3 regions of the Paenarthrobacter ilicis genome follow, and region 3 is predicted to be linked to each of the others. Evidence: riboswitches for the same ligand, from Rfam matches in the RefSeq annotation. Region 3 holds a riboswitch; each other region holds the start of a gene.
The links. A riboswitch is a leader RNA that binds a small molecule or an ion and turns the genes downstream of it on or off. The one in region 3 is predicted to bind thiamine pyrophosphate.
Positions count from the first base shown of each region.

Region 1: linked by a shared signal. The riboswitch ahead of thiD (bifunctional hydroxymethylpyrimidine kinase/phosphomethylpyrimidine kinase) and the one ahead of JOE60_RS16050 (ECF transporter S component) in region 3 are both predicted to bind thiamine pyrophosphate.
Region 2: linked by a shared signal. The riboswitch ahead of thiO (glycine oxidase ThiO) and the one ahead of JOE60_RS16050 (ECF transporter S component) in region 3 are both predicted to bind thiamine pyrophosphate.

Region 1 covers NZ_JAFBCD010000001.1:2,260,995-2,269,006, forward strand. Annotated here, with positions in the region: gene rpmA (50S ribosomal protein L27) at 1-255, opposite strand, end outside; gene rplU (50S ribosomal protein L21) at 319-627, opposite strand; gene thiD (bifunctional hydroxymethylpyrimidine kinase/phosphomethylpyrimidine kinase) at 986-2,542, opposite strand; TPP riboswitch at 2,533-2,631, opposite strand; gene JOE60_RS10315 (ribonuclease E/G) at 2,804-6,031, opposite strand; gene JOE60_RS10320 (vitamin K epoxide reductase family protein) at 6,499-7,170, shown strand; gene ndk (nucleoside-diphosphate kinase) at 7,268-7,687, opposite strand; gene JOE60_RS10330 (DUF4233 domain-containing protein) at 7,729-8,012, opposite strand, start outside.
Region 2 covers NZ_JAFBCD010000001.1:2,684,254-2,692,265, reverse strand. Annotated here, with positions in the region: gene JOE60_RS12240 (DNA-methyltransferase) at 1-106, opposite strand, end outside; gene JOE60_RS12235 (DEAD/DEAH box helicase) at 115-1,827, opposite strand; gene JOE60_RS12230 (RNB domain-containing ribonuclease) at 2,106-3,569, opposite strand; gene thiE (thiamine phosphate synthase) at 3,598-4,293, opposite strand; TPP riboswitch at 4,321-4,439, shown strand; gene thiO (glycine oxidase ThiO) at 4,430-5,680, shown strand; gene thiS (sulfur carrier protein ThiS) at 5,677-5,913, shown strand; gene JOE60_RS12210 (thiazole synthase) at 5,918-6,715, shown strand; gene JOE60_RS12205 (hypothetical protein) at 6,798-7,100, opposite strand; gene JOE60_RS12200 (DUF3107 domain-containing protein) at 7,146-7,370, opposite strand; gene JOE60_RS12195 (TetR/AcrR family transcriptional regulator) at 7,421-8,012, opposite strand, start outside.
Region 3 covers NZ_JAFBCD010000001.1:3,510,323-3,518,334, reverse strand. Annotated here, with positions in the region: gene JOE60_RS16080 (Na+/H+ antiporter subunit D) at 1-1,478, shown strand, start outside; gene JOE60_RS16075 (Na+/H+ antiporter subunit E) at 1,475-2,041, shown strand; gene JOE60_RS16070 (MrpF/PhaF family protein) at 2,038-2,316, shown strand; gene mnhG (monovalent cation/H(+) antiporter subunit G) at 2,306-2,698, shown strand; gene JOE60_RS16060 (DUF4235 domain-containing protein) at 2,771-3,031, opposite strand; gene JOE60_RS16055 (NUDIX hydrolase) at 3,068-3,745, opposite strand; TPP riboswitch at 3,899-4,035, shown strand; gene JOE60_RS16050 (ECF transporter S component) at 4,110-4,730, shown strand; gene JOE60_RS16045 (ABC transporter ATP-binding protein) at 4,730-6,292, shown strand; gene JOE60_RS16040 (energy-coupling factor transporter transmembrane component T family protein) at 6,289-7,083, shown strand; gene JOE60_RS16035 (GNAT family N-acetyltransferase) at 7,099-7,713, opposite strand; gene JOE60_RS16030 (penicillin acylase family protein) at 7,747-8,012, opposite strand, start outside.

The DNA.
Region 1 (8,012 bases), 1.2 Mb from region 3:
AGCTGCAGCAGCAACGATGTTCACTACGCGACGGCCGCGGCGAGTACCAAACTCAACCGCACCGGCCTGCAGGGCGAACAGGGTGTCGTCGCCACCGCGGCCAACGCCTGCACCGGGGTGGAAGTGGGTGCCACGCTGGCGAACGATGATTTCGCCTGCGGAGACTACCTGACCGCCGAAGCGCTTGACGCCAAGGTACTGAGCGTTGGAGTCACGACCGTTGCGAGTGGAGCTCGCGCCTTTTTTGTGTGCCATGTGAAATGCCTGCCTTCAAAATTTCTGGGGAAACCGAAAAAACCTGAACAGCGGTAACGAAAGTTACGCGATGCTGGTGATCTTGATCTTGGTCAGTTCCTGACGGTGACCCTGACGCTTACGGTAACCGGTCTTGTTCTTGAACTTCTGGATGACGATCTTGGGGCCACGGAGGTCCTCAAGGATCTCAGCCGTTACCTTGACGTTGGCCAGTTCCGCTGCTGCGGAGGTGACCTTGTCGCCGTCAACCAGGAGCAAGGCGGGCAGCTCAAGAGTGCTGCCGGCTCCACCGGGGACGCGGTTAAGCGTTACGTAGTCTCCAACGGAAACTTTTTCTTGGCGGCCGCCTGCGCGGACAATCGCGTACACCACTTGGGTACTCACTTCTCTCGACGTCTATTACTAAATTTGCGTGCTGAACCTGAGCCGGAATCGGGTTTGGTTCTCGCTGTGCCTCAACGCCGTGGACTTCTGGTTCGAAGTCCGCGAGTCATCCCATGAACGATTCCACGGGGCATAACCCAAGTGTTGGCGTAAGCACCGAAGATCAAGATTACGCTAGTTTGACCTTCGGTCGCAAATGAGGCCGGGTCCGGAGGCTACCAAGTGACTTGCGCCACCAGATGAAACGGACTCTCCCGGCACCGTGCCCATACAGCCTACAGGTATTTGCCGGGGTTCGCGGGATCGACGCGCGCCGCGAGGCACGGGATTTACCCGACCACGCTTTTCAGGCGTGGTGCCGGGGTGCATCAAAGAAGGCGGTCTCGTAGCGGCAGGAGTCGCTGAACGCTTCCAGCATTGCTGCCCGCTCACGTTCAGAAGCATTGGCCGCGGCTTCCTCAGTGAAGGCGATGGCAGTCCTGGTGGCCGCGGCAAAGTCCGGGTCCGCGTAGGTGCGGAGCCACGCGGCGTACGGGTGGCCATCCGGCGCCCCCGCCTCGAGATAGGACTCATGCAGCCGCTGCCCGACTTCCGCGTAGAGCCAATAGCACGGGAGGACAGCCGCAACCACCACGGCGTAACTGCCCGCCGTCGACGCCGCCAGCAAGTGGTCCACGTAGGCCTTGGTCACCGGCCCGGTTCCGGAGGGGACGTCACGGGTGCTGAGCCAGTCGCGGTGGAGGGCCGATTCGACGTCCAGGCAGGTCCTGGCGCCCTGTGCCCAGAACAATTGCTCTTCTTCGGTGGGCGCCAGAGCACTGGCACGTGCCAGGACCCGTGAATATCCATTGAGGTAGATCGCGTCCTGCGCAAGGTAGTAGTTGAAGCGTGATTCCGCCAGATCCCCCGTCTGCAGCTCCCTGATGAAGCTGAGATCATGGATGGCTTCCAGTTCCCGGGCAGCCTGGGCCCACATGATTGTGGCGAAGCTCTCCTGGTTCTTCGTCCCGCGCAGGTGGTGGAAATGGTGGATAGGGCCACTTCCCCGCCCCGCCTCCAAGAGATCCGATTGTTCAAGGGCTTTGACAAGCCACGGCTTCACCTCCCGAAGGGATGCTTCCCAATCGCCGGTGGACGCTTGGACCGTTGCCAGTGCCGAAGACAGGGAACACCCTGTTCCGTGGCTGTTTGTGGTGTCCACCCGCGGCCCGGACACCTCGATGACGTCCTTGCTCAGGAGCCCGCTGGTGTTAACCAGCGCATCTGGGCAGCCGGCTCCCGACAGGTGACCACCTTTGACCAGCACTGTGGTGCCGTATTCAGCGGCCAGGCGCTTGCCCTGGTCCAACGCGGCCTGCCATTCGGAGGCCTCGTCCTCACCCAGCAGCATGGCAAGTTCCGGAATGTTGGGAGTGATGAGGTCCGCAAGTGGCAGCAAAGTCCGCAAAGCCCGCTCGGCGGACTCCCGCAGGAGACGGTCTCCGCTGGTAGCAACCATCACAGGATCAAGGACCACGACGGCGGGGCGCACCGTTTGGAGCCAGCCGCGGACCTCCTCAATGACGGCAGCCTCGCCCAGCATTCCGATCTTGACGGCGTCGATGCCGATGTCGCCGCTGATGGCATCCAACTGCTGGCGCAGGAACCCTGCAGGTGGGATGTGGAGGGCTGTAACACCTTGGGTGTTCTGGACTGTCAGCGCCGTGATGGCGGCCATTCCATAGCCACCGTGAGCGGCAATGCTCTTCAGGTCGGCCTGGATACCCGCTCCTCCAGAGGGATCCGAACCGGCGATGCTCAGCACCCTGGGGACGGGCCGTCGTCGAGCGGCCACAGGGTAAACGGAAGAGCCCCGGGTTTCCGGAGCGGAGTGGGGTGCAATGGTAGACGGCAATGTGGTCATGAGGACATCCCTTCGCCGGTGCTAACCGGACAGGTTCAACGGGTTTGGATCTCAGCCGGACCTCTCGCCCGGCACCCCGTGTCAGTCACACAGCCTAGCCGTGAACAGCCATCCGGGAACAACCGCTTCGCCTTCGCACCTGGATATGACTCCCCCGGTCCCGCCCGCCCTTACTTGTGGAAACACAAAGGACCCCCGGCGGCCTAAGCCTCCGGGGGTCCCCTGTTTGTGTATCTGAGACGACGCCTCAGCGCCTGAAGATCAGAGCTCTGATGCCGGTACCCCAACGCCCAGGATGATCGGTTCCTGCGCAGGAGCCTTCACCGCCTGTGCAGCCGGAGCCTTGGCCTCGTGTGAGGTGCCCTGTGCTGCCGGGGCCGCTTCGTGGTGTTGCACGCTGGTTTCGTTGGCTGCGCCCTGCGCGCGGCTGGCGCTGCGGTTGCGGCGCCCACGACGACTCTTCGACGCCGTGGCCGGGTCGGCTGTCGCAGTTGCGGGCGCGGCAGCTGAGGCCGGAGCAGCCGTGGTCGGCTGCGCCTCACTGGCCTTCGGTGCCGTTGCCGGCTCTGGAGCCGCTCCCAGGTGGGAGAACGCCTCAGCCAACAGGTCAAGGCTCATAGCGGGCTTGGCAGCTGGTTCCTCATGGTGTTCACCCATGGGGAGGGCAACCTCTTCGCCACCGAACCGAAGAACCGGCATGGAGCGCGATTCCCGGACGGCGTCTTCCCGGGCAGCCTCTTCATGGGCTGCCGGTTCCCCGCCGTGGGTATCGGCCGGAGCCGCGGGAGCAGGCTGTTCCGTGCGGGCAAGTTCCTCGGAGCGGTGCAGTTCGTCATCGTGGAGATGCGCGGCGTGGGCGGCAGCTGCAATTGATGCCAACGCAGCCCGGGTTGCCTCGGCCTTGGCTTGGCGCGCCGGATCCTGAGGCTCAACCGGCGCGGACGGCGCAGGCTGGACGGCAGGCTGGGCGTTCACAGGAGCAGCGGTTTCAGCGCCGGGTTGCCCGCCGCCCTTGCCGCGCCGACGCTTGCGTTCCGTGCGGGCCGCAGGCTGCTGCTGCTGTTGCTGCGTCTCGCTGTGGGGACGGTGTGAGTCGGCAGTAGGCGTGTTGGCCCTGCGGTGTTCAACGGGCTCGTCATGGGTGACCACACCGCGTCCTGCACAGTGCTCGCACTGCTCGCCGAAGACCTCAAGGAGCCCTGTGCCCATACGCTTGCGCGTCATTTGGACAAGGCCCAGGGACGTTACCTCTGCCACCTGGTGCTTGGTGCGGTCACGGCCCAGGCATTCCACCATGCGCCGGAGGACCAGATCGCGGTTGGACTCCAGGACCATGTCGATGAAGTCGATAACGATGATTCCGCCGATGTCGCGCAGGCGCAGCTGACGGACTACTTCCTCGGCTGCTTCAAGGTTGTTCTTGGTAACAGTTTCCTCGAGGTTGCCGCCGCTGCCGGTGAACTTGCCCGTGTTGACGTCAACAACCGTCATGGCTTCGGTGCGGTCGATGACCAGCGAACCACCGGACGGCAGGAACACCTTGCGTTCCAGTGCCTTGTGGATCTGCTCGTCAATCCGCCACGCAGAGAAGATGTCCTGGTCCTTGGTCCACTTTTCGAGGCGGCCAACAAGGTCGGGAGCAACGTAGGTGACATAGGCCTCAATGGTGTCCCAGGCGTCGTCACCGGAAACGATCAGCTTGGAGAAGTCCTCATTGAAAACGTCACGGACAACCTTGATGGTGAGGTCCGGTTCCCCGTAGAGCAGTTCCGGAGCCAGGATCTTGGTAGAGGAAACCTGTCCCTCAATGCCTTCCCACTGGGCGCGCAAACGGTTGATGTCGTGGGTCAGCTCTTCCTCGGAAGCGCCTTCCGCAGCGGTGCGGACAATGACGCCCGCGTTTTCCGGCAAACGATCCTTGAGGATGCGCTTGAGGCGGTTGCGTTCGACGTCGGGAAGCTTACGGGAGATTCCGGTCATGGAACCACCGGGCACGTACACCAGGTAGCGGCCGGGCAGGGAGATCTGGCTGGTGAGGCGGGCACCCTTGTGTCCCACGGGATCCTTGGTGACCTGGACAAGGACCGAGTCTCCGGACTTGAGCGCGTTCTCGATCCGGCGCGGCTGGCCCTGGAGGTTCACCGCATCCCAGTTCACTTCACCGGCGTAGAGCACAGCATTGCGGCCACGTCCGATGTCAACGAAGGCAGCTTCCATGGACGGCAGGACGTTCTGGACCTTGCCCAGGTAGACGTTGCCGATCAGGGAGTCCTGCTGGGTCTTGGACACGAAGTGCTCGGCGAGCACGCCGTCTTCAAGAACACCGATCTGAATTCTGTCGTCGCGCTGGCGGACGATCATTTGGCGGTCCACGGATTCACGGCGTGCCAGGAACTCGGCCTCGGTGATCACTTGGCGGCGGCGTCCCGTTTCGCGGGATTCCCGGCGGCGCTGCTTCTTCGCTTCGAGCCGGGTGGAACCCTTGACGCTGGTGACACGGTTGGAGGGGGCAGTTTCCGCGATGGGCCTGGGAGCACGGACCCTGGTCACCGTGTTGGGCGGATCGTCGTCAGTACCGCCGGTCAACTCCAGATCCTGGTCCCCACGACGGCGACGGCGGCGACGACGCGACGTGACACCGTCCTCCAACGGCTCGGGTGCCGCAGCTTCTTCGTCCTCGGACTCGGCGCTGTCATCACCCTCGTTCTCGTCACGTTCGTTTCCACGGCGACCCCTGCGCCCGCGGCTGCGACGCCGACGGCGACTTCCGGCGTCGTCCGCCTCAGCATCAGCTTCGGAGACGGTTTCGTCAGCGCTTTCTTCTTCGACTTCCTCCGCTACGGCGGGGCGGGCAACGGTAGTAAGGTCCGGGGCCTGGAAGATCATGGAAGTGATGGACACCGGCTCCAGGAACAACGAAGGAACTGCGGAATCGTCAGCATCTTCAGTCGATTCAGCAGTGTCTGAGGCTGCAACGGGGGCTGCTGGAGATTCAACGATCGCCTCAGGCGTGGAAGGGGCCTCGGTTGTGGCGCTGTCTCCGGACGTTTCAACGGCAACAATCGACTGGACAACGTCAGCGGTTTCAAGCGCTGCAGGCGACTCCTCGGCAGCAACCTTGGGCTTGGCGGTGCGACGACGGCGGACCGGCTTTTCGGGAACAGGCTCGGCTGCCACTTCAGCCTGGTTTGCGTTCGGGGCGGACTCGACCGGCGGTGCTTCCTCCGCGGGTGCTTCCTCGCCCAGACCCGGCAGGGTCGCAGCAGGTTCCACCTTTTTGCGGGCCCGGGTGCGGCGGACCGGTGCGGCGGGAGCGTCGGCAGTACCGGATTCTTCCGGGACCGCACTTTCCCCCGTTACCGCAGTCCCGGCGTCTGGAACTGCTTTTGGCGCAACCTTGCGACGCGTGCGTGTGGTCTTCTTGGGCGCTTCCGCTGTTTCTGCGGGAACTGCCTCTTCATTAACGGCTATAACCTGGTCTTTATCCATATGTGGCGACACTCCTGCCCCAAGAACACCGCCACATCCGGCGCCTTGTGGGGCAAATATTGCCAGAACCCGCAGGCTCTGACGGAAGTCGATTGTATGCCTTCCGGTTCGCACCATCATTGGGGTGCGGCAGCCCTGGAAAGCCGGCGGTTTGTTCTGAAACCCGTTGTTCTGCTGCCACAACCAGGTGCCGTCCATTGTGATGGCGGGCCTACCGCGGATCACGTGATCCTGGCATGCCCAGCTCATACTGGCGGTCTTGGGAACAAGTCACCGGACCGGTTTTCGAATGTGGATCGAATTCCAGCCATGCCCATTCTCTCATACCCCCGCGCTTTCGCCGGGTAAGCGGTTGTGTCGCGCTCCGGCGGCTGCATCAGGGCCCGCGCCCAGCCTGCGGCGTTACAATCCTCCCAAGAGCACTTCCCGGCCAGCCGGGCACCGAGTCGAAAAGGATCAGATCCGCGATGCCGAGCACCGCCAGGGAAAACCTGGCCCACCAAACGTCCACACCGGCGCAGGACTCCCCCGCCGCGCATTCCGTGCTGCCCAAGATCGTGCGGGACAAGCCCTTTGGATGGCTCCTGCTGATCACCGGCATGATCGGCTGGCTGGCATCAGGCGCATTGGTCCTGGAAAAGCTTGAAGTGTTGAAGGATCCCAACCACATCACCGTCTGTGACGTGAACCCCTGGGTTTCCTGCGGGAAGGTCATGCAGACCGCCCAAAGCTCCGTGTTCGGTTTCCCCAACATGTTCATCGGCATTGTGGCCTTCGCGGTCATCATCACCACGGCCATGGGACTGCTCTCCGGGGCAAAATTCTCGCGTGGTTACTGGTTGGGCCTGCAGGCGGGAGTCACCCTGGGCTTTGCCTTCGTGGTGTGGCTCTGGTCCCAGGCCCTGTATGTCATCAACGTCCTGTGCCCGTTCTGCATGGTGGTCTGGGCCATGATGATTCCCATGTTCGTCTGGGTCACCATCAGGAACATCACCCACGGGGTCATCAAGGCTCCCCCGGGAGTAACCAAGGTCCTGGGTGACTCCGGGTGGATCATCGTTGCCCTGCTGTACGTGGCAGTGGCAGCCACCATCTTCTTCGCGTTCCTCCAGGTCTTCGCCGGGACGTCCGGCTACTAGGAGCCAACAACCGCTGCGGGATGACAATCGCAATATGACAGTTAAGGCCAATGTTCGAGTCGAACATTGGCCTTAACTGTCAAACGGTGAAGCTTCCCTAGCCGGCGAACCAGATGCCGATCTCACGCTCGGCGGACTCAACGGAGTCGGAGCCATGGACGAGGTTCTGCTGGACCTTCGTGCCCCAATCGCGGCCAAAGTCGCCGCGGATCGTGCCCGGTGCCGCCGTCGTCGGATCCGTGGTTCCTGCCAGGGAACGGAACCCTTCAATGACCCGGTGACCTTCGAAGACTGCAGCCACAACCGGGCCGCTCAGCATGAACTCAACCAGCGGTTCGTAGAACGGCTTGCCAACGTGTTCCTCATAGTGCTGCTCCAGCAGCTCCCGGGTTGCGTTGACCTTCTTCAGCTCAGCCAAGGTGTAACCCTTGGCTTCAATCCGGGCCAGGATGCTTCCGCTGAGGTTGCGGGCGACGCCGTCGGGCTTGACCAGGACGAGGGTCCGTTCAATGCTCACAGTTGCTCCAATGTGATGGGTTGGTGGTTTTCCCAGCCAGTTTACGGTGTTTCCGGGCCGGCTTGGTCACCGTGCGCCGCGTTCCATTCAGCCTGTTCGCGATCCCGTTGAACCACCTCACGGTCAATCTTCATGCCCGCACGGATGCCGTACCACCAGCAGATAGCGAACAGGACGCCCACCACATACATGGTGGGCTCGGCCAGGCCGGTCAGGATCAACACCAGCTGAAGAGCCCAGCCAAGGCCCAGGCCCCATGGCTTCGACAGGACCGCGCAGGCAAGGACCAGCACCACGCTCAAGGTGATGCCCATTCCCAGGATGA
Region 2 (8,012 bases), 830 kb from region 3:
CGTAAATGAGTGTGAAGGCGCCGTCCGGCAGCGTGGGGAGGAACTCCGCGTTGTCCGCGTGGACCACCAGGTTGCCGCCGTCCGGCGCCCAAACAGTTTCAGTCATTGACGGCTTTAGGCCTCGGCGCTGCCGGACTGGGTGGCAGCGGCTTCACCGGACACCACTTCGCCGTTGCGGCGGCGCGTGCGTGTGCGGCGGGTACGTGCAGGCTTGTCGGCGCTGTCCGTACCGGCGGAGCGGGTCTCGGGTGCGCCTGCGGCCGGAGCTGCTTCGCCCTCGGACGTACGACGGCGGCGGGTGCGGGTGCGCCCGCCCTCGCCATTGGACTCGCCGGAGTCAGCCGGCCTGCCGGAGCGGCCCTGGCCGCCATCGCGGCCACCATCACGCCCTCCGTTGCGTCCACGACCACCGTCACGGCCGGAGCCGCCGGATCGGGAGTTCTTCTTGCCGGTTTCGCCGAGGTCCTCCAGGACCTCGGCGTCCACGCCTGCCAGGGTGCGCTTGTTGCGCGGGAGGCGGCCCTTGGTGCCCTCGGGGATGTCCAGGTCCTCGTACAGGTGCGGGGAAGAGGAGTAGGTCTCAACGGGTTCGGGAACGCTCAGTCCCAGGGCCTTGTTGATGAGACCCCAGCGCGGCATGTCATCCCAGTCAACAAAGGTCACAGCCGTGCCCTTGTTGCCCGCGCGGCCAGTACGGCCAACGCGGTGCAGGTAGATCTTTTCGTCTTCCACGCATTGGTAGTTGATGACGTGGGTAACGTCGTCAACATCGATGCCGCGGGCTGCCACGTCGGTGGCTACCAGGACGTCAACCTTGTTGTTCCGGAACGCACGCAGGGCCTGTTCGCGGGCACCCTGGCCGAGGTCGCCGTGGATGGCTGCGGCAGCGAAGCCGCGGTCAACCAGTTCCTCGGCAACCTTCGCGGCGGTCCGCTTGGTTTTGGTGAAGATGATGGTGCGGCCGCGTCCACGGGCCTGCAGGATGCGTGCCACAACCTCGGTCTTGTCCATGCTGTGGGCACGGTAGATCAGCTGGCGGATGTCGCGCTTGGTGAGGCCTTCATCGTTGGGGTCGGCAGCGCGGATGTGGGTTGGCTGCGTCATGTAGCGGCGTGCCATCGCGATCACCGGGCCGGGCATGGTTGCCGAGAAGAGCAGGGTCTGGCGGACGGCAGGGGTGCCGGCGATCAGGGTTTCCACGTCCGGGAGGAACCCGAGGTCCAGCATTTCGTCGGCCTCGTCAAGGATGACCATTTTGACGTTCTTGAGGCTGAGGTGCTTTTGCTTGTAAAGGTCGATCAACCGGCCGGGGGTGCCGACAACGATTTCCACGCCCTTTTGCAACGCATCGATCTGCGGCTCGTATGCACGGCCGCCGTAAATCGTGGCGATACGTGCATTGCGCTTGCGTGATGCGGTCTGGAGATCGTTGGCCACCTGAACAGCGAGTTCGCGGGTAGGCACGATCACCAGGGCCTGGGGGCCGCCGGGAACGGCAAGCTTGTCATAGCCGGCATCATCGCGTCCTACTACGCGCTGCAGGGCAGGCACGCCGAAGCCGAGGGTTTTACCCGTACCGGTCTTGGCCTGGCCGATGATGTCGTGGCCACCCAGGGCGACCGGCAGGGTCATGGCCTGGATGGGGAAGGGGTGGGTAATCCCGGCATCTGCCAAGGATTCCACGATGTCTGCGCGCACGTTGAAGTCGGCAAACGACTTCTCTTCGATCTCGTGGGGCGTCTCGTTCGAGACGATCGTTTCCTCGGGCTCGATTGATTCTGTTCCGGTGGGGTCCGTCAGGACTTCATGGGTATGCAATTCACTCACAGGGAGTTTCCTTATTCATTTGGGCATTGGCGCCGCATGCTCAACGGGGGCGGCATAGCCGTACCGGAGCACCAACGGGCGCGCAAGCAAGTCCAGTGGAAGCCGATCGCGGGCTATCTAAGTACTGGCACTGGTGACCAGTTGGTACATCTCAAGATCGCGTAGGGGCGGGCTTGTTGAGTTCAAAAATTAACTGAATCAACGACCGGGCATCCATTACTACACGGCCAGTCTATCCTCTGGCGGGCAGAATGGCCGGATCAGGGCAACGACGGGTGTCAGGGCACCAGGTCAAACAGGATCTCCCGGCTGGCAATATCCGCCGTGGCCAACCTGACCCGGACCTCCGTTCCCGACTCCATGGTGCCGTTGCACCGGGCTGTGACTGCAGGCTCGGCTATCTGGATGGTGCCGTACGGTCCGCCGTTGCCGTTGCCGTTCCCGTTGGTGGGCTTGGAACCGGAGATCACCACCGCAGTGAATTCCTCACCCACATGGTTGGCAAGCAGCGCGGCCTCCACGGTGTCCAATGCCGCGCGTTCCAGGCGTCCAGCCAACTGATCGGAGGCCGCCATGATCCCCGGCAGCGTGGGAAGGGCCTCGCGGGCCCACGCCGGAATTTCCCGTTTGTTGCACAAAGCTTCGCAGATCACCAGGACAAACCTGTCAATCAGCCGTCGCAGCGGGGCCGTGGTGTGGGCGTAGGGCGCTCCAATGGCTGCCTGGATGACAACTTCGGGAACTTCGCCGTCGAACGGGGTGTACCCCGCACCGCGGAACAGCGTGCCCGCAGAATGGAGGATGGCCAACTGCTTTGGGTCCGCGGCATCAAGGGTCCGCAGGTATTCGCCGTACGTCACCTTGCCGTCCCACGGTTTGCCGAGGGCCACGGTCTGCCGTTTGAAGTGCCTGAGGGAGTTTTCATCCGGTGCGGGCATGGTGCGGAGGATGCCCACCTTGCCTTCCAGCATCATGGATGCGGCGGCCATCCCCGTCATCAGCGAGATCTGGGCATTCCAATCCTCCACGGGCAAGGACGGGGCAGCCTCAATCCTGTAGCCGCCTCCATCCGTTGACTGGACGATCTCCTGCTCGGGCATGTTCAGGCTGGCCCCGCCCCGGAGCCGTTCCAACTCAACGCGCTTCAGCCCGACTTCCTTCAGGAGCGCCAGCACCGGGGGCGCGTTGCCGTCGTCGATCTGCTGTTGGGCCCCCTTGTAGCTCAACTTGGCGCGGCTGCGCACGGTGGCCCGGGCCACCGAGACTGTCTGCACTTCCCCGGCGCCATCAAGGGCGAAATCCCAGACGAACGCCCCGCAATCCTGTTCGGGGAGCAGGCTTCCGGCGTTCTCGCTGATGATCTCCGGATGCAGGGGTATGCGGCTGTCCGGCGCATAGAATGTTTGGCCGCGCCGGCGGGTTTCGGCGTCCAGCGCGCCGCCGGGCACCACGAAGGCGGGGACATCCGCGATGGCGTAGAGGACCTTGTACCCTTGGCCGGCCCGTTCAATGTGAACGGCCTGGTCCAGATCCGTGGATGTTGCAGGATCGATCGTGACGAACGGAACGTCCCTCAGGTCACGGTCCGGAAGTGCGCGCGATTCGACGGCTTTGCGGGCTTCACCGACGGCGTCCGCCGGATACCCACCGGGCAACTCCAATTCGGTCCGGAGCGCAGCAAGTGCGGCTCCGAGCTGGTCCGAAGGGTCCTGGACATTGGGTGTGATCCGATGATGTGACACGAAAGTCAGGGTAGCCCGGTTTCGCCGGTTAGTCCCGGTACCCCGCCGCGTCGAGCGCTTCCACCAAGGCCCTGGCTGCCGCCGTCGGATCCGGTGCCTCGGTGATGGCACGGACCACCACAATCCGGCTGGCCCCGGCTTTCACCACCTGTTCCACGTTGTCCAGGTCGATGCCGCCTATGGCAAACCACGGCAGCTTTACTGCGCCGTCTGTTGTCTCCCCAGCTCTCTTCATGGCTTCCGCTGCATATGTGACCAGGTCTGTGCCAACGGCTGCGCGGCCCGGTTTGGTGGGCGTGGCCCACACCGGTCCAACGCAGAAATAGTCCAGCCCGCCCTCTCCCGGTGAAGCGGCAATGGCGTCGTTGACCTGCTCCGGGGTGTGCGTGGAAAGCCCCACCAACGCCGTGGACGGCAGGAGGGTCCGGGCCACCTGCAGGGGCAGGTCCTTTTGCCCCACATGGAACACCGGAGCCCCGGAAACACTGGCAACATCGGCCCGGTCGTTGACGGCCCACAGCTTCCCGTGCCGTTCCGCAACGCCCTTGAGGACCTTCAACAGTTCCAGTTCTTCCGCCGCTTCCAAGGACTTGTCGCGCAGTTGGATGATGTCCACGCCACCCGCGTAGGCGGCATCGGCAAAGGCTTCGAAATCCCCTTGGCGGGAACGGGCATCAGTGCACAGGTACAGGCGGGCGGTATCAAGGGAGTCAGTCCGGGTCATGCACACCAGAGTAGTTCCTCTAAACTGGGCGGGTACTGCGGGAGCCGGGACGTCCGTCATATGACCCACCGGCTGAGAGGGCTTCAGCGCCGACCGCTTGACCTGATCCGGCTAGTACCGGCGTAGGGAAGGAAACATGGCAGACTCCCGCCACGCACCAACCAGGACAACCCTTCGGGCTGACGTCGCCGTGATCGGCGGCGGCATTATTGGCCTGGGCATAGCTCACGAGGCCAGGCGGCTCGGCCGCTCCGTAGTTCTCATCGACCCCGCACCGGCCTCCGGCGCCACCTTCGCAGCTGCGGGGATGCTGGCACCCGTCAGCGAGCTGCACTACCAGGAGGAAGACCTCCTGGACCTCATGGTGGAATCATCAAGGCTGTGGCCGGGCTTCATCAACAGCATCGGGGGTGCCACCGGATACCGCACGACGCCCACCCTCGCCGTGGGAGCCGACGCCGCAGACCGCCGTGCGCTCGCGGATTTGCGCTTGGTTCAGGTGGCGGCAGGACTGGGCGTTGAACCTCTGGGCCTGCGGGAAGCAAGAACGCGTGAGCCATTGCTCAGCCCTGGAATCTCCAGCGCCTTCGAAATTCCGGCGGACCACCACGTGGATCCCCGGCAGTTGGCCGCCCGCCTGATGAAGATCCTCTCCGCGCACTCAACGTCTGATGCCAGTTGGGTGGAGGAGGCAGCGGCAGGATTCTCCGTTGCCGACACCGCAGTCCGGCTCCTGTGGGACCATTCCCGGGTAGCAGGGGTGGAGCTCGGCTCCGGGACCGTGGTCCACGCAGCGGAAACAGTGGTGGCCAACGGCCTGGGTGCAGCGTCCTTGCAGGGGCTGCCGTCCGGCCTGGCTCTTCCGCTGCGTCCCGTCTACGGGGATATCCTCAGGCTGCGCGTGCCAGAGCACTTACGGCCCCTGGTGACCTCCACCGTCCGTGGACTCGTCCGGGGTGTGCCCGTTTACATCGTCCCCAGGGACGACGGCACAGTGGTCATTGGCGCCACCCAACGGGAGGACGGGTTGTCCGCCTCATCCAACGCCGTTTCAGCAGGCGGCGTCTACCAGCTTCTGCGCGACGCCCAGGCGCTGGTCCCCGCGGTGGCCGAACTTGAACTCCTGGAGGCCACGGCACGCGCCCGGCCCGGAACTCCGGACAACGCACCACTGCTGGGACGGATCGGAAGCCCCGGCGGATACGTCCGCGGACTCCTGATCGCCACCGGCTTCTTCCGGCACGGAGTCCTGCTCACACCCGTGGCCGCGAAGATCACGTGTGGCTTGATGGAAGGCCATGACGATCCCCGCTGGTCACTTTTCCGTCCCGACCGTTTCAACGACACCCTGAATCACCACCACCTGCGAGGCAAGGAAACAGCATGAACATCACACTCAATGGCGAACTCCGCGCCGTGGAGCCCGAGTCGTCAGTCAGCACCTTGGTCAGCTCCGTAACTGGCCGGGTCCTTGACCACCGCGGCCAGGCCACCGACGGCGGAAAACTGGGTGTCGCCGTCGCCCGCAATTCCGAGGTGGTGCCCCGCAGCCAGTGGGCAGCCACCGCGCTCGCCGACGGCGACGAACTGGAACTCGTTACAGCAGTCCAAGGAGGCTGACCGCATGACCACCACACAGTCGAACGTCATCACTGATGCCCTGGAGATAGACGGCGTCATTTTGGGCTCCCGTTTGATCATGGGGACCGGGGGAGCGCCCAGCCTTGACGGGTTGGGTGCGGCCTTGCTGGCCTCCGGGACGGAGCTGACCACAGTTGCCATGCGCCGCTACTCACCGGCGGAGACGGGCTCGCTCTTTCAACTCCTGATGGACCACAACATCCGGGTGCTGCCCAACACCGCCGGATGTTTCACGGCAAAGGACGCCGTGATGACGGCGGAGTTGGCCCGCGAAGCGCTGGAGACTGACTGGGTGAAGCTGGAGGTCATCGCGGACGAGCAAACCCTCCTTCCCGATGCCGTGGAACTCGTGGATGCCACGGAGCAGCTGGTGAACCGCGGCTTCAAGGTTTTCGCTTACACCAACGACGACCCCGTCCTGGCGTTGAGGCTGGAGAACCTGGGCGCCACCGCCGTCATGCCCCTGGGTGCGCCCATTGGGACCGGACTGGGAATACTGAATCCGCATAACATCGAATTGATCGTGTCCCGGGCCTCGGTGCCGGTTGTTCTGGACGCCGGGATCGGAACGGCGTCCGATGCTGCCCTGGCCATGGAGCTCGGCTGTGATGCGGTCCTGCTGGCCACTGCGGTAACAAGGGCGCAGGACCCCATCCGCATGGGCGAAGCTTTCAAGCACGCGGTGACCGCCGGGCGCCTGGCCAAGTTGGCCGGCCGCATCCCGCGCCGCGAGCACGCATTGGCTTCCTCTGCAATGGAGGGCCGGGCGGAGTTCCTTTAAGCGCATGTGCCCTTAAAGAAGACATGTGCCCTTAAAGAAGAATGGCCATCACCCTGAGGTGATGGCCATTCTTCTTTGTTCGTCAGAGGCTCAAAGCCCTGGTCATTGCCTCAATGTCTTGCTTGGTGCGGACCCGCCCACAGAAAACCACGACGGCGGCCGCAGCCGCGGTGCCGATCACGATGGGCAGAACCCACGGAATCCAGGTGGCGCCTGGCTGATAGCCCAGCCCGGCGCTGATGAACGCAATCCAGCTGAGGGCGCCGACTCCCGCCGAGACGCCGGCAGGCAGTGCCACGCCGTAGGTGGTGTGCCGTTTATCGTTGGCCCACACCATGAACCCGGTGGCAACCGTTGCCAAAACCACAACGACGAGTGAAAGCATTGAGACTCCTTGGCAGCTGAACGGAACCGGGTTGGACGGGTGGGGCTAGAGAGCGCCGAAGCCTACGCGGCGGACTTCTTCAGCACCGATCTCCACGTACCCCAGGACACTGCCGGGAACAATGATCTGCCGGCCCTTTTCATCCGTCAGGCGAAGCTCAGAGCCCTTTGACACGGCTTCTGCCACGATGTTGGCCACAGCTTCAGCATCCAAAGCGGATTCAAGCACAATTTCGCGGCCGACGTTCTGAATGCCGATCTTTACTTCCACAGCAAGGCCTCCAAGCCAATCAAGTGTTAAGTCAGTCCTCTATTTGTAGCCTAGGACTCTTTAGGGAATCGACTGATTCCGCGCCAAGCTAAACGATAGATCAGATCGCTGGCCACATCGAGGTCAAGGTTTCCGTCTGTTTCGAGCCAGTACCGCGCGCTGACCTGGGCCATTCCTGCCAGGCCGCGGCCCAGAAGCTGCGCTTCCAGGGGAGGCAGCTTGGTGTCCTCTGCAATGACGTGCGCGACGGCGTCCGCAAAGGTTTTGTTGAACGTCTCCAGCCGGGAGCTCACGTCGGGATCATTGATGAGATCGGATTCGAATACCAGGCGGTGCGCCTGGTCGTCGTCGGCGATGAACCGGAAGTAGGCGCGCATGACGGCCTGGACGCGTTCCTTGTTGTCCGAAGTGGAGTTCAAGGCGCTGAGCATCAGCTCAGTGAGGGTGGCCAGGTGGCTGTCCAGCAGTGCCATGTAGAGCTCACGCTTGGAGGGGAAGTGCTGGTAAAGCACCGGTTTGCTGACACGGGCAGTCTCGGCAATTTCATCCATGGCTGCTCCGTGGAAGCCGTTGGACACAAAAACTTCCAGTGCTGCTGACAGCAACTGTGCGCGGCGTTCATCCCTTGGCAGCCTGGGCGAT
Region 3 (8,012 bases):
AGCGGGTAGTGAGTATCAGCATCCTGAGCGCCACGTTGCTGTTGGAGTGCTTCCTCCTGATGTCCGTGTGGGACGGGGGCACCACGTCCGTGACCCTGGGCGGTTGGTTGCCGCCGTGGGGCGTTGTCCTGGTGGTGGACCAGTTCTCATCCCTGATGCTGGTGGTCTCCACCGTTGTGAGCCTGGCCGTCCTGATCTACGCCACAGGACAGGGAATGGCCGACGGCGACCATGAAGCGCCTGTCTCCATCTTCCACCCCACCTACCTGATCCTGGTGGCGGGTGTTTCCAACGCCTTCCTCACCGGAGACCTCTTCAACCTTTACGTCGGCTTCGAGATTCTGCTGACGGCGAGTTACGTCCTGATGACACTGGGCGGGACAGGTCCGCGTATCCGGGCCGGTGTCACGTATGTGGTGGTGTCAGTGGTTTCCTCCGTGCTGTTCCTTGTGGCCATCGCCATGATTTACGGCGCTACCGGAACAATCACCATGGCGGACCTCGCTGTGAAATTGGCTGATCTGGACCAAGGCACGCAGAACCTACTGCACGTGATGCTCCTGGTGGCCTTCGGTATCAAGGCTGCCGTCTTCCCGCTGTCGTTCTGGCTTCCCGACTCGTATCCAACAGCCCCGGCGCCGGTCACTGCCGTGTTCGCGGGCTTGCTCACCAAAGTGGGCGTTTACGCCATGGTCCGCACCGAAACCCTCCTGTTTCCGGGGGACACCCTCAACGTTCCGCTGATGGTGGTGGCGCTGCTGACAATGGTGGTGGGCATCCTGGGTGCCCTGGCCCAAAGCGACATTAAACGTTTGTTGTCGTTTACCTTGGTGAGCCACATCGGGTACATGGTGTTCGGACTGGCCATGAGCTCTGTCATGGGGTTGGGGGCTGCCGTGTTCTACGTGGCCCACCACATCACCGTGCAAACAAGCTTGTTCCTGGTTACCGGGCTCATAGAACGCCGCGGGGGCAGCTCCTCGATCGACCGTTTGGGTGGATTGGCCAAGTTGTCGCCCTTACTGGCGGTGTTGTTCTTTGTCCCTGCCATGAATCTGGCCGGCATTCCGCCGTTCTCCGGGTTCCTGGGAAAGCTGGGACTCCTTCAGGCAGGCGTGGAGCTGGGCACACCGTTGGCCATCACCCTGGTGGTGGGCGGAGTAGTCACCAGCCTGTTGACCCTGCTTGCCATAGCCCGTGTGTGGAACAGGGCCTTCTGGCGTAAACCTGAAGACGCCGAGTATCCGGATCCTGCCCTGCTGGCCACCAAAAACGTGGGCGTGCTGCCGCGGACCATGGTGGGCTCAACCGCTGCGTTGGTGGTGTTCGGCGTTGCACTGACCGTCTTTGCCGGCCCGCTCTTCCACATGTCCGACGGTTCCGCGGAGATCATGTTGGACCGGTCAGCCTATATCCACTCGGTCCTTGGCGACTCCGTCCAGGTTCCGCCGCCGGTGCAGACAGGGGGTGCCAAATGAGCCGCAAGCCGATCTCGTTCCGTACAGAACTTCCGCTGCTCATCTGGTTGGTGATCGTGTGGGGTGCCCTGTGGCGGGACTTCAGCCCGGGAAACCTCCTGTTCGGCGCGATCATTGCCGTAATGGTGGCCAAGTTCTTCTACCTCCCTCCCGTTGAACTCAGCGGCAGGTTCAACGTCCTTCGGGCTTTCGCTTTCGCCATGATGTTCCTGGGCAAAGTGGTGGCAGCGAGCTTCCTGGTGCTGTACCTGGCCACCGTCAAAGGACCAAAGGTGCGCAGCGCCGTCGTCGCGGTTCCGTTGCGCAGCCGCTCCGATCTGATGGTGACGGCCACCGGCCACGTCATCTCGCTGATCCCTGGTTCGCTGGTGGTGGAAGTGGACCGGTCAACGTCCACCCTGTACCTTCACGCGCTGAACATCTACACGGAAGCTGACATCGAGGAGATCCGTCAGGAAGTGCAACGCATTGAGGCAGGATTGATCCGCATCATGGGCACCCATCAAGAAGTAGAGGAACTCGGAAAAGAAGCCCCTGCGGGCACGGAAGGGGCAACGCTGTGAAGGACTTTGTTCTGATCGCGACGGCGGTGATCCTGGGTTTGGCCGCTGCCGGCGCCATTGTGCGGATCGCCATTGGCCCGTCCCTGCTGGACCGCGTGCTGGCATCCGATGTTCTGCTGGCCATCCTCGGCGCGGCACTGGCTGTGGACATGGCCGTGAACCGGCACCTCAACAACCTGATGCTGCTGGTGGCGTTGGCCGTGATTGGTTTCATCGGATCAGTGACCGTTGCCCGCTTTGTGGCCGAGCGGAGGGAACAGAACAATGAGTCCTGACGCCACCGGAATCGATGTTGTTATTGACGTGGTCACCGCTGTTTTTCTGGTGGTGGGAGCTCTCATGAGCCTGGGTGCGGCCGTGGGTTTGCTGCGCTTCCCGGACCTGATGAGCCGCATGCACGCCGCCACCAAGCCGCAGGTGCTGGGTTTGTTCCTGATGTTGTCCGCAATAGGGCTCCAGATGCGGACCTGGTGGGTGTGGCCGGTCCTGGTGGTGGCGTGGATCTTCCAGTTGCTCACGGCGCCGGTGTCCGCCCATATGGTGGGGCGCTCGGCCTACCGCACCAAGCACGGGCACCGCGAAATGCTCACCAAGGATGACTTGGAAGCCGTCGTCCAGAGGGCAGCTGCCGGGCAAGAGCCTCACTCTGACGTTTAAGGACAACGCGGGGTCATTCAGGGCCCATCCCAACTGCTGGGATGGGCCCTGAATGACCCCGCGTTGTGTTTCTTAGACGATGTCCTGTGACTTGGAGAAACGGGAAATCGCGCGCTGGGTGCCCCTGCTGGCGAGCACCTGGATCAGCGAGCTGACGATGGCAGAAATCAAAGCGAACGTCAGCGCGGAGCGCAGGCTCGATTCCATGTCATCGTTGCCCATGGGCGGCTTGTTGCCAGTGGCTTTTTCCCACCCTTTATTGACGAGTTTGGTTCCAACGAAGCCTGCTCCGAGGCTCACTCCGGCACCGATCAGCTTGAAGAAGAGATTCATGACCCAAGCCTAGCCGTACCAGCAAGCCCCGCCGCGCTACTCCCGGTTTTCGCGCTCCTTAAGGAAAGCAGCCAGGGAACCCGGCGGTCCCAGGACAGGCGCTACGGAGTGCTGGGCGGACCACACTGCATCCACGCTGCTGAAGCCTGCAATTTCCTTCAGCAGGTAATACGTGGGTGGCATCATCTTCAGCGATCCAGTGGCCTCCGCTTCCAGGATCCCCGCCACAGGCATCCACAGTGACTGCCACGCCTCAGTGGTTTGGTGCTGCGGTTGGTGGCTGGACAACGGCCTTGCCACATAGAAGAAGGTATCGAACCTCTTGGGCATGTCCACCGGAGTGATCCAGTTGGCCCAAGGGCGCAGATCCTCCGGCTCGATGGTGAGCCCCGACTCTTCCTGGACCTCCCTGATGGCGGCTGCCAACACGGTGCCGGCGCTGACATCCGCCTGCCCAGGATCTGCGTTGAGTGAAGTCTCCTGCCAGTCCGCGGCGTGACGCTTCAGGAGGTCCGCCGGATAATCCCACCCGGAACTGTCCGCCGGATCAACCCGCCCGCCGGGAAAAACCACCATGCCCGGGGCGAAGTCCATGGTGTTCACCCTGTGCTGGACGAAGGCTTCCAGTCCATGGTTGGCGTCGCGGAGCAGGATCACGCTGGCGGCCAGGCGCGGCTCGGCCGCTGCGGGCTGGGAATCGGCAAGGTCTGTCATGAGGCCATTCTCTCAGGTGCGTTGTGAGGCCTGCTCTGCGCTCCACGCGGCGTGAATAGCGCGTAGAGCGGGCCTCGCAACGGATTTATGACCAACCCCATGACCCCTGAAACCCCGTCAGGTGTAAACTGAACCCGCCCACAAGGGCAAGATTCATAACGACAGGGGAGCGCCGCCGTCGGACCTTGCAGCGATGCAGGTGACGCGAGGGCGCTGAGAGTGCGGACAGCCGCAGACCCTCGAACCTGATCCGGTTAGTACCGGCGCAAGGGAGTCGAGCTTCTCAGAGTGTCCGGATCAGGGCTGCGCAGGCAGTTGCGATCCGGGGAGCACTTTCCCCTCCTGTAACCTCAGGAGGCAGAAGATGACCACGGTAAGCGTGAAGAAGACCAGTTATAACTGGCGTGTAGTAGACATTGTGGTGGCGGCCTTGATCGCGATCGCCGGCGGCGTGATTTTCTGGGCCTGGTCCCAGGGTGCAGCGCTTGTTTCCATTCCCCTGAACGCCACGTATCCGCCGCTGACCGGCTTGCTTGCCGGTGGTTGGATGATTCCCGCAGTGCTGGGCATGCTCATTATCCGCAAGCCCGGCGCGGCGCTGTTCTGCGAGGCCGTGGCAGCTACAGGTGAGCTGATCATGGGCTCCCAGTACGGCACCACGGTCCTCATCTCGGGAATCCTGCAGGGCCTGGGCGCCGAATTGATCTTCGCGGCGTTCCGCTACAAGAAGTTCAACCTGCCCACATCCCTGCTGGCCGGTGCCGGTGCCGGGCTCTTCTGCGGCCTCAACGATTCCTTCCTTCCTTGGGGTTGGAACATCGCCTACGAGGCAATCGACAAGCTCACCTACATCACCTTCACCACGGTGTCCGGCGCGATCATTGCTGGCGGACTGTCCTGGCTGGCCACCAGGGGACTGGCCACCACGGGTGTGCTCAGCTCCTTTGCCTCGCGCAAGGCCGCGACGGAGCCAGCCTTCCGCTGATGCGCGACACCACCACCAGCGGTAACCCTGCACGGCCTGCCGCCATCGCCGCCGAGGGCTGGGGATGGCGGCACTCCGGCCGGTCCCAGCCTGCCATCCACGGCCTGGATCTGCGCATCGAACCGGGGGAGCGCGTCCTGTTGCTGGGCCCCTCCGGTGCCGGCAAGTCCACGCTCCTGCATGCCCTGGCCGGGGTACTGGGGGACGAAGAAGACGATTCCGACGAAACCGGCACACTGCTGATCGACGGCGGGGCGCCGCGCGGGCAGAGGGGCCGCGCCGGCCTCATGCAGCAGGACCCCGAGACGCAGGTGGTGCTCTCCCGCGTTGGCGACGACGTCGCGTTCGGCGCCGAGAACCTCGCCGTTCCACGGGACGAAATCTGGGCCCGCGTGCACGAAGCGCTCGACGACGTCGGGTTGCGTACCGCAGCCGGCGTCGGTGTGGCCCTGGATCACCCGACGGCGGCACTCTCCGGAGGGCAGAAGCAGCGGCTGGCGCTCGCCGGCATTTTGGCGATGCGTCCAGGACTCCTCCTGCTGGACGAGCCCACGGCCAACCTGGATCCGGCCGGGGTTCTGGAAGTCCGTGACGCGGTGGCCCGTTGCCTGGACAAGACCGGTGCCACGCTGGTTGTGGTGGAGCACAGGGTCTCCGTGTGGAAGGACCTGGTGGACAGGATTGTTGTCCTGCAGCCGGGTGCCCAGGGCGGCGGTGTGTTGCTGGACGGTCCGCCTGAACAGGTGCTGACCGAAGCCCGGACCATGCTGATGTCCGCCGGGGTGTGGGTTCCGGGGTACGTCCCCACGACCCGTGCCCGCAGCAATGAATCCGTCACGGCGCCGCTCCTCCTGGCAACCCAGGATCTCGCGGTGTCCAGGGAGAAACCACGCCGCAAGGGTTTCAAGACCATTCCTCCGGTTCCGGTTCAAGCCGGCATCAGTGCCCAGGTCCGGGAAGGGCGTGCCCTCACCATCACGGGTCCCAACGGTGCGGGAAAATCGACGTTCGCGCTGACGTTGGCCGGCCTGCTGGCACCCGTATCCGGCACGGTGAGTGCCGCCGTCGAGCTGTCCGCGGGCGCCGGAATTGACCCGTATGCGTGGAAGGCGAAACAGCTGATCCCACGGATCGGAACGGTGTTCCAGGAGCCGGAGCACCAGTTTGTCACCGGCAAAGTGCTGGACGAGTTGATGTTCGGACCCAGGCATCTTGGCCATGGCCAGGAGCGCGTGGACGAATTGCTGGAACGGCTGAGGCTCACCCACTTGGTGGATGCCAACCCGTACACCCTGTCCGGCGGCGAAAAGCGTCGCCTAAGCGTCGCCACGGTGCTGGCTGCCCACCCGAAGGTTCTGGTGTTGGACGAGCCGACGTTCGGCCAGGACGCCAACACTTGGGCCGAGCTGGCGTCCTTTCTGTCCGAGTTGCTGGATGCCGGAACGTCCGTGGTGTCCGTAACCCACGATCAGGAGTTCAGCGCGGTGCTGGGCGGAACCGAATTGCGGCTGGGACCCCTGCGGCTCACTGAAGCAACACCCCAGGAAGCAGGTGCGGCATGAGGGATGCCTTGAACCTGCGGGGTAACCACGCCCTCCTGACCCGAGCCAACCCCCTGGCCAAGTTCGCGGCGGTTTTCCTGATCTCCCTGGTGCTGGCACTTTCCATTGACTGGGTGTCCGCGTCCACGGCGCTGGTGGCGGAGCTGGCCCTGTTCCCACTGGCCGGATTGACGTTGCGGCTCTTGTGGCAGCGGGCCTGGCCGCTGATCATCGCGGCAGCCATCGGTGGCTGGAGTACAGCGATCGTGGCAGCTGACAGCGGTGCTGTACTGCTCGACGTCGGGCTCTGGTCCATCAGCGAAGGTTCCCTTCAGCTGGGGCTGGGTTTCATGCTGCGCGGTTTGGCGATTGCCCTTCCGGCCATCCTCCTGATGACCTGTACGGATCCCACGGACCTGGCCGACGCGCTGGCCCAGAAGGCCAAATTGCCGCACCGGTTTGTGCTGGGATCCCTGGCGGCGATGCGCCTTGTGGGCCTCATGGCTGACGAATGGCAGACGATCGGCATGGCGCGGAGGGCCCGGGGCGTCGGGTCCCACGGCGGGCCCTTGCAACGGATCAAAGCAACGCTGGGGCAGAGCTTCGGATTGCTGGTCCAAGCTGTTCGCCGGGCGTCGCGGCTGGCGGTGACCATGGAGGCACGCGGTTTTGGCGCTGGTCAGCGGACCTGGGCGCGCGAATCGACGTACTCATTCCTGGATGCGTGGGTGCTGCTGGGCGGGGTGGTCATTGCCGCGGGTGCCGTGCTGACCGCAGTGGGTGCCGGGACCTGGAGCTTCGTCTGGCGGTAGGCCCCGGCATTGGCCTTATTGCTTTGCCTGAACCTCATCCTGCTTGTCCTGGACTTCGTCGAACCCCGCACGGGTCAGGAATCCCAGCTGGGCTTCCTTGTCCGCGAGCTGGATGATGGGCCCGAACTCGAAGCAGGTGGCTTCCAAACGGCGGAGCGCTTTGGCGTTGCGGGAATCGGGCTCCACCACAATCCTGTCCTTGCCGGGCAGGGAGAACATGTACTTGATGAGCGAGGTTGCAAGCCGCGGCGTGAAGTGCGGAATGGGACGCGTGGCCGGAGCCAGCAGCAGGTGCATCCCTATGTCTTCTTCCCGCGCGGGGTAGGCCTCGCCCACGGGGTCGTGCAGTGGCTCGTACGTTTGGAACAGGGCCAGCGGCTCGCCATCGAGGACCACCAGGAAGGCGTGGTGGGTTTCCAGGGAGTCCAGGAACTCGTAGATTTCCTGGACGTGTTCGCGGGTGTGTCCGGTCATCCCCCAGAACTTGGCCCGGGGCTGGGTGACCCACTCGTAGAGAAAGTGGATGTCCTGGCTTGGATCCAAGGGCACAAGCCGCAGGGAACCCCAGCCCTCCAGCTCATCGGAGTAAACGGGTGTGCGGACAGAGAAGTCCGGTGCTGTGGTGTTCATGTTTCCTTCAGGTTCTTTCCGGGGGGCGGGTGGTCAGGCTTTGGTTAACCGGGACCAGTCGGTCATCACAGGGATCAGTTGGCCGGTGGTCCAGAGCGGCAACTGATCGGTAAAATGCTTGTCCCCTGGCGTCCCTGCGGCGCCGAAAGGAACGATCCAGCGGCTGTTGGCACGGTCAGCCAGGTCCCAGACGTAGCGGGCCACGGGGCCCCGGAAGTTGCGGTCGTCCACTCCGGGAAGGCTTTCGGTGCAGAGCACGCAACCGGTGTCTCCGCTGAGGGATGCGGTTGGCGCTGCGC